One region of the Methylocella sp. genome, then DNA from elsewhere that is predicted to be linked to it. Evidence: riboswitches for the same ligand, from Rfam matches in the RefSeq annotation. Region 1 holds a riboswitch; the other holds the start of a gene.
What was found. A riboswitch is a leader RNA that binds a small molecule or an ion and turns the genes downstream of it on or off. The one in region 1 is predicted to bind cobalamin.

Region 2: linked by a shared signal. The riboswitch ahead of ACILRB_RS05890 (TonB-dependent receptor plug domain-containing protein) and the one ahead of ACILRB_RS01360 (ribonucleoside-diphosphate reductase subunit alpha) in region 1 are both predicted to bind cobalamin.

Annotation. Positions count from the first base shown of each region.
Region 1 is NZ_JBGAHM010000002.1:21,170-28,159, forward strand. It holds gene ACILRB_RS01360 (ribonucleoside-diphosphate reductase subunit alpha) at 1-2,294, opposite strand, end outside; cobalamin riboswitch at 2,410-2,620, opposite strand; gene ACILRB_RS01365 (methylated-DNA--[protein]-cysteine S-methyltransferase) at 2,659-3,171, opposite strand; gene ACILRB_RS01370 (uridine kinase) at 3,396-4,208, shown strand; gene ACILRB_RS01375 (molybdenum storage protein subunit alpha) at 4,220-5,062, shown strand; gene ACILRB_RS01380 (helix-turn-helix domain-containing protein) at 5,190-5,669, opposite strand; gene ACILRB_RS01385 (hypothetical protein) at 5,776-5,994, opposite strand; gene ACILRB_RS01390 (YoaK family protein) at 6,268-6,990, shown strand, end outside.
Region 2 is NZ_JBGAHM010000008.1:63,513-70,502, forward strand. It holds gene ACILRB_RS05870 (Orn/Lys/Arg decarboxylase N-terminal domain-containing protein) at 1-672, shown strand, start outside; gene ACILRB_RS05875 (HAD-IA family hydrolase) at 718-1,332, shown strand; gene ACILRB_RS05880 (aspartate-semialdehyde dehydrogenase) at 1,404-2,438, opposite strand; gene ACILRB_RS05885 (hypothetical protein) at 2,621-3,199, opposite strand; gene ACILRB_RS05890 (TonB-dependent receptor plug domain-containing protein) at 3,235-5,235, opposite strand; cobalamin riboswitch at 5,340-5,532, opposite strand; gene ACILRB_RS05895 (histone deacetylase family protein) at 5,726-6,763, shown strand; gene ACILRB_RS05900 (hypothetical protein) at 6,783-6,990, opposite strand, start outside.

The DNA of each region.
Region 1 (6,990 bases):
GCCATGCAGTTGGAGTTGCGCATGCCGACGCGCCTCACCCGCTCGCGCAGGGCGTCCCAGTCGAGCGTCGAGGAGCGGTCGAAGTCGGCGCCGACGCCGGCGCGCTCCTCGCGCAGCAGCTCCTGCGAGTCGAGCGGCAGGATTCCCTGCGACCACAGCGAGCCGTCAAAGCTCGGATAGCGCCCGCGTTCGGCGGCGAGGTCGACCGAGGCCGAAATCGCCTCGAAGCTCAGGGCCTCCATGCTCTCGTCGGCGAAGCGCACGGCGGCGTCGCAGGCGTAGGGAACGCGCATCGCCTGCAGCGCGTCCTGAAAGCCCATGAGCCCGAGCCCGACCGGGCGATGGCGCAGGTTCGAGCGCCGCGCCTCGGGAATCGTGTAGAAATTGACGTCGACCACATTGTCGAGCATGCGCATCGCCGTCTTCACCGTGCGCGCCAGCCGCTCGCGGTCGAGGCCCCGCGCGCCCACATGGGCGGCGAGATTGACCGAGCCGAGATTGCACACCGCGACTTCGTCGTCCGAGGTGTTGAGCGTGATCTCGGCGCACAGGTTCGACGAATGCACGACGCCGGCGTGGCGCTGCGGCGAGCGGATGTTGCAGGCGTCCTTGAAGGCGATCCACGGATGTCCGGTCTCGAACAGCATGGTCAGCATGCGCCGCCACAGATCCGTCGCGCGCAGCTTGCGGAACACCTTGAGCTCGCCGCGCGCGGCCCTGGCCTCGCAGGCCTCATAGGCCTCTTTGAATTCGCGCCCGTAAAGCTCATGCAGATGCGGCGTCTCGTCAGGCGAAAACAGCGTCCACTGCCCGTCCGCCTCGACGCGCTCCATGAACAGGTCGGGAATCCAGTTCGCCGTGTTCATGTCATGCGTGCGGCGGCGGTCGTCGCCGGTGTTCTTGCGCAGGTCGAGAAACTCCTCGATGTCGACATGCCAGGTTTCGAGATAGGCGCAGACGGCGCCCTTGCGCTTGCCGCCCTGGTTGACGGCGATCGCCGTGTCGTTCGCCACTTTCAGGAACGGCACGACGCCCTGGCTCTCGCCGTTGGTGCCCCTGATATGCGCGCCGAGGCCGCGCACCCGCGTCCAGTCGTTGCCGAGGCCGCCGGAATATTTCGCGAGCAGCGCGTTGTCGCGGATCGACTTGAAGATGCCGTCGAGATCGTCCGGCACGGTGGTCAGGAAGCAGGACGAGAGCTGCGCGCGCGGCGTTCCGGCGTTGAACAGCGTCGGCGTCGAGGCCATGAAGTCGAACGACGACAGCAGGCGGTAGAACTCGACGGCGCGGGCCTCGCGGTCGACCTCGCGCAGCGCGATCCCCATGGCGACACGCATGAAGAAGGCCTGCGGCAGCTCGAAGCGCGCGCCGCCGACATGCAGGAAATAGCGGTCATAGAGAGTTTGCAGGCCGAGATAGTCGAAGGCGAGGTCGCGCGCGGGCTCGAGCGCCGCGACGATCCTGTCGACGTCGAAGCGGGCGAGCTCCGGGTCGATCAGCCCGCCGGCGATCCCCGCCTTGAGATAGGCGCGGAAATAATCGGCGTAGCGCGCCGCCATCTCGTCCTGCGTCGCGCCCTCGGGCCGGCCGGCGAGGAAGCTCAGCGCCTCGCGGCGCAGGCGGTCGAGCAGGAGGCGGGCCGAGGCGCGCGCATAGTTCGGCTCGGTCTCGATCAGCGTTCGCGCGGCGAGGATCGGCGCCTGCGACAGCTCGTCGAGCGTGACGCCGTCGTAGAGATTGCGGCGCGTCTCGTCGAGGATCGCCTCCGGGAAGACGCCGTCGAGGCCCTGCGCCGCGCTGCGCACGAGCGCGTCGAGCCGCGCCTCGTCGAGCGGCTCGAGCGCGCCGTCCGCCGTCTTGACGCGCAGCCGCGGCGCCAGCGGCTCGGCCTGCGCCGCGGCGCGCTCGCGCGCCCGCTCCTCGCGATAGAGCACATAGGCGCGCGCGACCTTGTGATGGCCGCCGCGCATCAGCGCGAGCTCGGCGCGGTCCTGGATGTCCTCGATATGGAAGGCGCGGCCGGCGTCGGCGCGGCGCGTCAGGCCGCCGACGATCTCGTCGGTCAGCTCGCGCACGATGTCATGCACGCGGCGCGAGGCGGCCGCGCCGCCGCCCTCGACGGCGAGGAACGCCTTGGTCAGGGCGAGCGCGATCTTGGCGGCGTCGAAGGGGGTGACCGCGCCATTGCGCCGGATCACCTGGCAGCCCGGCTCGGACGGCGCGCCCGCCGGGGCTGCGCGCCCGCCCGCATGGCTCCGGCCGGCCGGCCGTTCGAGCTCCACGATCTGCGACATCGGCTTCAGACTCCAGACGTTGAAGCAGAGGCCGCGCGGACGCATGGAGCAGGGGCGCGGCGGAGCGTCCGCCGGCCCGAAATCCAGACGCTCCGTCGGGACGCCCCGCCCGAGGAAGATTCTTTCAGGTCGCGGCAGGTCTCCTGGCTCGCGGGTCGCCGCCTTCGCCCGGCCTTCCCGAAGCCTTGCGGCTTCAGTGGCGCGAAATGGGCGAAGGCTCGCCGCTCACAGTTGCGGGGACAGCCCCGGAGTCGCCGCAAGGCTCACCGGATTCCCTCTTAGCTTTCGCCCCTGAGGGACGAAAGACCGCGATCTCCAGATATAGTGGGGCGATCGCCCGGCACGGTCAACATATCGCCGGCCGTCATCCACAGCGGGCTTTGCGGCCAGGCGCCGGCAGGACGCCTTCGAGCCCCAGCAGGAACGCCTTCGCCTCAAGGCCGCCCGCGAATCCCGTGAGGCGGCCCGAGGCCCCGACGACGCGATGGCACGGCGCGATGATCGAGATCGGGTTGCGCCCGTTGGCGGCGCCGACCGCGCGCGCGGCGCGCGGATCGCCGAGCGCGCGCGCGAGGTCGCCGTAGCTGCGCGTCTCGCCATGGGGGATGTTCAGAAGCTCGGCCCAGACCCGCTTCTGGAACGCGGTCCCCTGCGGATCGAGCGGAAGGTCGAAGCGCCGCCGCCTCCCGCCGAAATATTCGTCGAGCTGGCGCCTCGTCTCGACCAGCGTCGGGCTGTCAGGGTCGGGGCGGCTCGGGCCGAGCGGCACGCGGCGCGGATCGTCGCCCGGCCACAGCACGGCGACAAGGCCGGCGCGGCCGGCGACAAGGGTCAGCTCGCCGACCGGCGACGCCATCGTCGTCCGCGTCAGATTCATTTCGACTCCTTTCCGGCGGACGCCTCGCCGGCGGCCCGGGCGACGTCAAAACCTCAGGCCGCGTCAGGCCCGGGCCGGCGCGACGCGCGAAATTGCGCGTTTTGCGCCGTTTTTTCCGGGCCATGTAAAAGAAGCATATTTTCCAGTCGTTGCCACGTAGTTGCTTAAGAAGTATTGATCTCCTCGAAACTTAAGCCGCGCGCTCCAACGCAGAAAGGCCCCCCATGAACACCACGACTTCGGAGCTCGAAACGCTCCTCATGCAGAGGTCGCTGACCGACGCGCAGCTGCTCGCCGCGGCCGAGGCCGCGCCGGACTTCAGAATCCTGCCCGACGCGACGGTGATCAAGATCGGCGGCCAGAGCGTGATCGACCGCGGCCGCGCCGCGCTCTATCCGCTGGTCGAGGAGATCGTCGCCGTCCGCAAGAACCACAAGCTCCTGATCGGCACCGGCGCGGGCACGCGGGCGCGGCATCTTTACTCCATCGCCGCCGGGCTCAACCTGCCGGCGGGCGTGCTCTCGCAGCTCGGCGCCTCGGTCGCCGACCAGAACGCGGCCATGCTGGGGCAGCTCCTCGCCAAGCACGGCATCTCGCAGGTCGAGGGCGCGGGCCTCTCGGCGGTGCCGCTCTACCTCGCCGAGGTCAACGCCGTCGTGTTCAGCGGCATGCCGCCTTACGGCCTGTGGATGCGTCCCGCCGCCGACGGCGTCATCCCGCCCTACCGCACCGACGCCGGATGCTTCCTGCTCGCCGAGCAGTTCGGCTGCAAGGCGATGATCTTCGTCAAGGACGAGGACGGGCTGTTCACCGCCAACCCCAAGACCTCGACCGACGCGAAGTTCATTCCGAAGATTTCGGTCGACGAGATGATGGCGCGGGGCCTGCATGATTCGATTCTCGAATTTCCGATGCTCGACCTGCTCAAGGCGGCGCGTCACGTCCGGGAGGTGCAGGTCGTGAACGGCCTCGTCCCCGGCAATCTGACCCGCGCGCTCGCCGGCGAGCACGTCGGCACCATCATCACCGCGAGCTAAGGGAGAATCCAATGTCCGACGCGGACGCCATCAAGCACGTCGCCTCGCCGCTCGCGCGCCAGACGCTCCTCGATTCGAGCCTGACCCGCCCCGTCGCCGGCCGGCGCCCCATCCGGCTCCTGCCCTGGCTGCAGGTCGTCAAGATCGGCGGGCGCTCGATCATGGACCGCGGCGCGGAGGCGATCCTTCCCGTCGTGGAGGAGCTGCGCAGGCTCCTGCCCGAGCATCGCATGCTGATCCTGACCGGCGCCGGCGTGCGCGCGCGCCATCTCTACGGCGTCGGCCTCGACCTCGGCCTGCCGGTCGGCTCGCTCGCCCCGCTCGCCGCGAGCGAGGCCGGCCAGAACGGCCACATCCTCGCCGCGCTGCTCGCGCCCGAGGGCGTCTCCTATGTCGAGCGCCCAACCGTCGCAAACCAGCTCGCGATCCATCTCGCCGCCGCCCGCGCGGTGGTCGGCAGCGCCTTCCCGCCCTATCATCATCACGAGTTTCCGAACTCGCGCATTCCGATCCACCGGGCCGACGCGGGCGCCTTCCTCGTCGCCGACGCGCTTGGCGCGGCGGGCCTCACCATCGTCGAGGACGTCGACGGGATCTATGACGCCGACCCCAGGGGCGAGGGCGGCGACAGGGCGAAGCTCATCTCCAAAACGAGCGCCGCCGACCTCGCCAGAACCACGGGCACGCTGCCGCTCGACCGCGTGCTGCTCGACCTGATGCCGACCGCCCGCCACCTCGAGCATGTGCAGGTGGTGAACGGCCTCGTCCCCGGCCGGATCACCGCCGCCCTGCGCGGCGAGCATGTGGGCACCATCATCCATTCGGGTGCCATGGCCGACGCGAACGCGGCCTGACGTTTTCGCCCGGAGCCCGCGCCAAGCCTCACGCCCCCGACGCCGCCCGCGCCGGGGGCGTTTGCGTAGACGGGCGGCGGCGCGAGAGACGCCGGCGGTTTCCCGAAGCCGCATGACGACGCCCTGTTCAGCGCGCGGCGCGCCGGTTGGCGCAGCGCCAGCGATGCGGCGTCTCGCCGACGAGACGGCGGAACGCCGTGGTGAAATGCGGCTGGGTCTGGAAGCCGACGGCGAGCGCCACATCCACGAGCGGCGCCTGCGTGTCGCGCAGCATCGACTGCGCGCGCTCGATGCGCCGGCGCAGCAGGAAGTCATGCGGACGCAGGCCGGCGGCCCGGCGGAACTGCGCCGCGAAATGCATGCGGCTCAACCCGGCGGCCGAGGCCATGCCGGCGAGCGAAACGCGTCCGCCAAGATTATCCTCGACATAGGCGACGACGCGCCTCATGCGCCATTTCGGCAAGGCCGCCATGGGGCGCTGCGGCGCGGCCTCCCCGCTTTCGGGCGGATCCGGACGACGCGACGCGGCGGGCGCGCGCGCGAGGATTTTCGCGGCGAGACAGCCGTCCGGACAATCGTCGAACGGCGAGACGGACTGGAACGACATGACGAACATCCTGTGGAACGGCGCCGCGGCGACGGCCGCGCGGCTCCCCGGCGATCCGGCGGCGCCCCGACGGGCCGCGCCGGCCCGGCCTGTTGTCCGCACGCGCCTATCGCAGCGCGGCGGCGTCGCCCCAGCCTTCCCTGACGCCATGGACCTCAAGCTCCTCGCGCACGGCGCTCAGCGCCGCCTGCAGCGCGGCGAGGCGGGCCAGCGCGTCGCCGCTCAGCTCCGCGGAGGACGCGCCCGCCGCGAGGCCTTCGACGGCGGCGAGACGCTCGGTTTCGAGCCTGTCGCGCAGGGAATGAATCGGCGCATGATCGGTCATGGAAAGCTCCTGTGGCGGGTTGCGCTTCGGCGCCTCCCGATGACGCGCCGACGCAGGCGAAGTCGTCTTCGCCTTCTCCGATCCTTACCGAACTTCGCGCCGGCGCCGAGCCATACGTTGGTATGGCAAATCCCGCGCCCGTCATACGCATGTATGATTTCGCGCGGTCCGCGCCGCGCCTATGGATGTCGCGTCAATGGCTCGTCGGCTTCCTGCGCCCGGCGCCCGTGCGCGGCGCGCCAGGAGCCGCCGTCCTGCTTCGGGAAGACGACCATGCCTCAGGCGACGAATCCGGCGACGGCCGACAGGACGCGCGGCGACGATCCCCGCGCCTGCGAGAGCCGCGCGCCAGGCCTTTGCGCCAATGTCCGCCGCATCCTCGCGCTCGGGCTCGTCGCGGGCTATGTCGACGCCGTCGGCTTCCTGGACCTCGGCGGCGTCCATATTGCGGCGATGACCGGCGACACCATCGAGCTCGGCATATCCGCCGCGCGCGACGACAGGGCCCGGCTCGTCGGCGTCGCGGCGACGATCGCCGCCTTCTTCGCCGGGGGTCTCGCCGCGGGCTGCCTGCGCCGCCGCGCGCCCTGCCCGGCCGTCGCGCTGACCGTCATGATCGGGCTCATCCTGTCGGCGCAGCTCGTCCGTTCGATCAGGCCCGATCCCGTCGCGGTCGAGCTGCCGCTGCTGGCGCTCGCCATGGCGACGCAGGGCCAGGCCCTGTCGCGTTTTGGCGGCGCGAGGGTCCAGACGGTGGTGGTGACGAGCAATCTGCTCAATTTCGCCGATGCGGCCGTCGGCCGGCGTTTCGCGCCGCGCGCGGCCGGGGCGGCGCGGCCGGACGCGGCCGAGGTCGTGCTGCCCGCCTGCGTCTGGCTCGGCCATGCGTTCGGCGCCGTGGGCGGCGCGCTGGCGGTCATGCGCCTGCCGCTGCCGCTCATTGCGCCCGCGCTCGCGCTGCTCGTCGTCGCCGCCGACTTTTTCCTCGCCGACGGC
Region 2 (6,990 bases), on a different contig from region 1:
ACGCCGGGCTTCGACGACGCCTCGGGCGACTATCAGGCGCATGGGATTCCGGCGCCGGTCGTCGCCCAATATCTGCGCGAGAACCGCATCGTCGCCGAAAAGAACGACCTCAACTCGCTGCTCTTTTTGCTCACGCCGGGCGTCGAATCGAGCAAGGCCTGGACGCTGCTCGGCGCCCTCGTCGCCTTCAAGAAGCTGCATGACGACAACGCCCGGCTCGAGGACGTCTTTCCCGAATTCGTGCGCGCCCGGCCGGCGCGCTATGCCGGCCTGCGGCTGCGCGACCTCTGCGCCGAGATGCACGCCTTCTACCGCGCCTGCGGCGTCAGCAAGCTGCAGAAGGCGATGTTCGAGCCCGCCCGCCTGCCGACGCCGGTCCTGACGCCGATCGAGGCGACGCGGGCGCTGACGCGCAACAGGGTCGATTATCTGCCGCTCGACGAGATCGCCGGCCGGATCGCGACCACCCTGTTCGTGGTCTACCCGCCGGGCATCGCCAGCGTCGTTCCGGGCGAGCGCATTTCCGCCGATTCGCCCGCCCTCGCCTATCTGAAAATGTTCGAGCGCTCGGCCAATCTCTTTCCGGGCTTCGAGGCTGAGATCCAGGGCCTCTACCGCGAGCGGGCGGCCGACGGGACGATCCGCTTCTTCACCTATGTCGCGCGCGAATAGGCCTCAGCCCTTCAAACCGTCGCGCGAAAAAGCTAGGCTTTGGCCATGCACACACCTGTCAAAGCCTTCATCTTCGACCTCGGCGGCGTCCTCGTGCGCCATGACAACGCCCTGCTCTATGACCGGCTCGCCGCCTGCTGCCCGGACCCCGCAGGGGGGCGCGCCGCGCTGATCCGCGCGCTCGAGGACGAGGCGATCGGCACGGGCGCGCTCGGCGTGCCCGAGCTGCACGCGCGCCTTGTCGCGGAACACGGCTTTTCGCAGGGCTTTGCGCCGTTCCTCGACCTGTGGAGCTGCCATTTCAGCGCCGAGCCCGACATGGAGGATTTGCTAGGCGCGCTCAAGACGCGCTACCGCGTGTCGATCTTCTCGAACACCAACGCCGCGCATATCGAGCATATCCGCGCGCGCTATCCGGCCTTTGGCGCGGTCGACGCGGTTTACCTCTCCTATGAGCTCGGGCTCGTGAAGCCGCATGCGGCGGCCTTCCGCAAGGTGCTGGAGCTTGAAGGCCTCGCGCCGCAGGACTGCGTGTTCGTCGACGACCGCGCCGACAATACGGCGGCGGCGGCGGCGCTCGGCATGAAGGCCGTGACCTTCACCGACCGCGCCGCATTGGAGGCGGCCGTCGCCGAATTCGGCGTCGCCGTCGACGCGTGAAAAAGGCGCGGCTTCCGGCCGCGCCCCGCAGTTTTCAGACTGTCCGGACGTTTCAGACCGGCGGAGGCCGCTCAGGCCGCCGCCCGCTTCGGCGCGATCAGCTTGCGGTTGACGAGCGTCTCGGCGATCTGCACGGCGTTGAGCGCCGCGCCCTTGCGCAGATTGTCGGAGACGCACCAGAGCTGCAGGCCGTTCTCGACGGTCGGGTCCTCGCGGATGCGCGAAATATAGGTCGCGTCCTCGCCCGCCGCCTCATGCGGCGTGACATAGCCGCCCGGCTCGCGCTTGTCGATCACGAGGCAGCCCGGCGCCTCGCGCAGGATGTCCCGCGCCTCGTCGGCGGTGATCGGCTGCTCGAACTCGATGTTGACCGCCTCCGAATGGCCGATGAACACCGGCACGCGCACGCAGGTGGCGGCGAGCCTGATCTTGGGGTCGAGGATCTTCTTCACCTCGACCATCATCTTCCATTCCTCCTTGGTCGAACCGTCCTCCATGAACACGTCGATCTGGGGAATGACGTTGAAGGCCATGCGCTTGGGGAACTTCTTCGATTCGACCGGATCGGACACGAAGACGGCGCGGGTCTGGGCGAACAGCTCGTCCATCGCCTCCTTGCCGGCGCCCGAGACCGACTGATAGGTCGAGACCACGACGCGACGGATCTTCGCCCGGTCGTGCAGCGGCTTCAGCGCGACGACGAGCTGCGCCGTCGAGCAGTTCGGGTTGGCGATGATGTTCTTCCTGCCGAAGCCCGCGATCGCGTCGGCGTTGACCTCGGGCACGATCAGCGGCACGTCCGCGTCATAGCGCCAGGCCGAGGAATTATCGATCACGACGCAGTTCTGCGCGCCGATGCGCGGCGAGAATTCGGTCGAGACCGAGCCGCCGGCCGACATCAGGCAGATGTCGACGCCGCTGAAGTCGTAATTGTCGAGCACCTTGCATTTCAGGACCTTGTCGCCGAAAGAGACTTCCGTCCCGATCGAGCGCGAGGAGGCGAGCGCGATCACCTCGTCGACCGGAAAGCGGCGCTCGGCCAGAATGTCGAGCATCTCGCGGCCGACGTTTCCCGTCGCGCCGACGACGGCGACCCTGAAACCCATCTTGATCGTCTCCATGCGGCTGCGGCCGCCGTGCGCGTCAGGCCGCTCCGGCGCAAAAGCTGGAACGGCGCATGCGCGGCGCCCGCAGGCGGTCCGCGCGTCTTACGCAATAGGCATGCTCCGCAAAACTTTCAAGGTTTTGCGAAGCGCCGCAAGACGCGTCGAGGCGCGGGACGACGCGCTCAGGCGCGCGGCGCGACGCTTCCGCCGCGCCCAAGCATGGCGGCCGCGGCGTCCGGGCGGATGACGAGGCCAAGCGCCTCGCCGGTCCGGTTGAGCGCGAGCAGGCCAAGGAAGGCGGCCGCGTTGATCGCGAAGACCTGCCCCATGATCTCGGCGGTAAAAGCGCCGTGGCCGCCGCCCGTGGCGATGGCCATGGCCAGCAGCGCGGCCTCATAGACCGCGAAGGCCGCGAGAAAGGCGAGCGCGTAGCGCAACGGCTCGGGCGCCGGGAGCGCGCGCGCGGCCGCCCGCGCGGCGAAGGCGCCGCCCACGGCGCCGACGCCGATGGCGAGGCCCCAGCCGATGGAGTCGGCCGGATAATGCAGGATGAGGAAGCCGACCGCCTGGTTGGCGAACCAGACGAGGCCGATGAGCGCCAGCGCGGGCCGCGCCGGCATGGTCAGCGCGGCGAGCGCCGCGAAGGCGGCGAAGGGCGCGGCGCAGGCGAAGCCGAGGCTGAAGGCGACGCTCGCCGCGACGAGCGTCCCGATCCAGATCGGACGACGCCAGTCGGCCGAATGTTCGACGGAAAGCGGCATGATGGGGATTCCTCGCGAAGATGCTGGTTCGGCTCTCATAATAGACCATTCTGGCCGAAGGCGAACCTCACGCCTCCGAAAACGCCAAGGCCCGGCGCCTGAAACCCCAGCGGGTTCTGGTAGCGCAGGTTGAGCGCGTTCTCGATGCGCCCGAACGCCGTCAGCCCATGGCCGAAATCATAGGCGCCCGTGAAGTTGAGCAGCGTATAGCCGGGCGTCAAGATATAGCTCTCGCTTCCCGAGCGGTTCACGTCGCGCCACGGGCCCACGTAAAGCAGGTTGGCGGTCAGGAGCAGCCGCTCGGTCGCCTGCAGCGTCGCCGTCAGGCTGACCTTGTCGCGCGGGCGGCGCAGCAGGAACAGATCGTCGTCCTCGTTGATCGCCACCGTATAGGTGTAGTTGGCGACCACGCTGAAGCCGTCGAAGGGCGAAAGGCTCATGAAGCTTTCGAGGCCCTGGGTGCGCGCCTGGCCGACGTTCACATAGGACGTGAAGGTGCTGTTAAAGTCGATGAGATTTTTGATGTCGTTGTTGAAATAGGTCGCGCCGAAGGAGATGCGGCCCGGCAGCAGCGTCTGCTCGACGCCGGCGTCCCAGCCGACGCTGGTCTCGGGGCCGAGATCCGGGTTGCCGTAGAAATTGAACGCCGGATAATTATTGTAGAGCTGGTCGAGCGACGGCGCCTTGAAGCCCGTGCCGACGCTCGCCTTGAGCTTCGTGCCGGTTTCGGGAAACAGCAGCGCCGGCGCGACGCGGAAGGTGGCGCGGCCGCCGAACTGGTCGTTGGCGTCGTAGCGCACGCTGGCGGCGTTGAACAGGCGGCCGCCGAAATCGGATTGCAGCGTGACATAGCCGGCGGTGTCGCCGTTCGCCGCCCACAGCGGACTGCTGTTCGAGACGCGATTGGATTCGCGTTCGGCGCCGAAGATCAGCGTCTGCCCCTCGATCACGTTGAACCGGCCGAGATAATCGACCTTCACGCGCGAGCCGCTGTACAGGTTGCGCGAAATCGGATCGAAATTCGGGTCCATGACGTTGCGCGCGTAATCGACATAGGAGACGCCGACCGTATTGTCGAAGCGCCCGTCGAGCAGGGAGGCGTGGACGAAGACGCGGCTGAAGTTCTGGTTGGTGAAGCTGCCGGTCAGCATGCTTTGCGGGCCGACGAAATCGTCGCTCGTCGACCAGAGAGTCGCATTGGTGTAGCGCCCGACGAGACCGACGTCGAAGATCTCCGTGAGCTTCGCGCCGAGCCTGACCGAGAAGGTGCTGTTGTCATAGATGTTCGGATTGATCCCGCGCCCGGGCGGCACGAGGTTTTGCGGCGTCACCTCGACGTCGTTCGAGTAGAAATGGCCGTAGCCCAGGAAATAGCTGATGCGGTCGGTCGAGCCCGACACGCGGCCGAACTGGTTGAACAGGCCGAAGGATCCGGCCTCCGCGGTGACCTTGGCCTTCATCGGGCCCTCGCCCGGATCGGTGATGATGTTGACGACGCCGCCGATCGCGTCCGAGCCGTAAATGCCGCTCTGCGGCCCGCGCAGCACTTCGATCTGCGAGACGTCGAAATTGAGCACATGGGCGAAATCGAACGAGCCGTTCGGCGTCGACGGGTCGCTCACGTCCATGCCGTCGATCAGCACCTTGGTGTGATTCGAATTCGTGCCGCGGATGAACACCGAGGTCTGGCCGCCGGGCCCGCCAGTCTGCGCCACGTTGAGGCCTGGCAGGTCGCGCAGGGAATCCGGCAGGAGCCGCTGCTGGCGCGCCTCGATCTCTTCGGAGGTCACGACCGACACGCTGGTGCCGAGATCGCCTTTGGGCGTCGGCACGCGCGTCGCGCCGACGACCAGGATCTCCGGCAGTTCGGCCGGCTGCGCGGCCGCGGGCGCCGCGTCCTGCCGGGCGAGCGCCTGCGCGTCGGCGTCCGGCGAGACGCCTTGCGCGGCGGCGGCGGAGCCCAGGGCAAGAAGGGAGAGGGAAGATAACAGGAGGCGCCGGCGCGCGGCCGGCGAAAACAGGGAAAGACGGGTCATGGGCCTGCGGCGACGTGGTTGCGCGTCACTGCGAGCCAAGGCCGGCGCGGCGCCCTTGCGGGCGTGCGCCTGTCTCCGCCGGGGCACCCCGCCCGACGCGCCCGCGCGTGACCACGGTCGATGGCAGGTCTCCTGGCTCGCGGGTCGTCGCTTCGCGCCGCCTTCCCGGTTTCCCAGTGGCGTCCTGGCGCGTCGCTCGCCGCTTACAGTTGCGGGGGCAGCCGCGGAATTGAGCGCAAGGCCCGCACCGCGTTCCCTTTTGATCCCTTGACGGGAACCATCGAACGGATGATGGCGGAGCTTCACGGAAGCGTCAACGCGGCCGCGGCGGCGCGCCGCAAAGACGCGCGCAAGCGTGGCGCCGCGGGCACAGCGCAGGCCTTGCGCGCACCGTCATCAAGCCGTGACAAGTCCCCGGCGGCAGGGCTAGATTGACGCCGCCGCGCAAGGCGGCGCACCGAAGCTCGATCGAACGGGCCGGCGACGAAAAATGAACAGGCGCTCCTTTCTGCGGCTCGGCCTCGCCGGCGCGTTCGTCGCGGCCCGGCCGCCCGGGTTGGAGGACGCCGCAGGGAGAACGCCGGTGAAGACGCTGTTCGTCACCCATCCCGCCTTTCTCGAACACAAGCCGGGCGTCGGCCATCCCGAGCGGCCCGAACGCGTCTCCTGCGTCGAGGCGGCGCTCGCGGCCCCGGCCTTCGACGGCCTATGCCGCGCCGAGGCTCCGCTGCGCGACGACGTCGAGGCGGCGATCCTGCGCGCCCATGGCCCCGAGCATCTTTTGCGCGTCAAGGCGGTGGCGGGGGCCGGCGAATTTCCCTACGCCTTCGACGGCGACACGTCAGTTTCGACCGGCTCCTTCGAGGCCGCCTATCGCGCCGTCGGCGCCGGGCTCCTCGCCGTCGACCGGCTGTTCGACCCCGCGCGCGAGACGGTCAACGCCTTTCTCGCCGTGCGCCCGCCCGGCCATCACGCCGAGCGCGGCCGCGTCATGGGCTTCTGCCTGTTCAACAACGTCGCCTGCGCCGCGCTCTATGCGCGCAAGCGCCATGGCGTCGGCCGCGTCGCCATCGTCGATTTCGACGTGCACCATGGCAATGGCACGCAGCAGATCTTCTGGGAGGACCGCGACGTCTTCTTCGGCTCGACGCATCAGATGCCGCTGTTTCCCTATACGGGCGAAGTCTCGGAGACCGGCGTCGGCAATATCGTCAACGCGCCGCTGCGCGCGGGCGACGGCGGCGACCGTTTCCGGGAGGCGATGGCGGCGCGCATCCTGCCCGCGCTCGACGTCTTCCGGCCGGACCTGATCCTCATTTCGGCGGGCTTTGACGGACATTTCGCCGATCCGCTCGGCGACCTGCGCCTGCGCGAGGAGGATTTCGCCTGGATCACGATGAAGCTCCTCGACGCGGCCGACCGGCTCTGCCACGGGCGGATCGTGTCCTTCCTCGAAGGCGGCTACAGCCTCGACGCGCTGGAGCGCGCCAGCGCCGCCCATGTCGGGGCTCTGATGCAGGCGGGTTGAGGGCGGGGCGGGCCGCGCCCTATTCGTCGTCCTCGGGGTCGCCCTGCGGCATCAGCATCACCGCCATGGCCATCTGCAGCCCGCCGAAGGTGAAGCAGAAGGACGCGCACAGGATGAACATCCACAGCCAGCGCTGCGACGAGGTCGAGATCAGCGTGCGCAGACGCGCGACGTCGGCGACGACCAGCACGAGCACCACCGCAAGCCCGATGGCGACGCCGATCAGC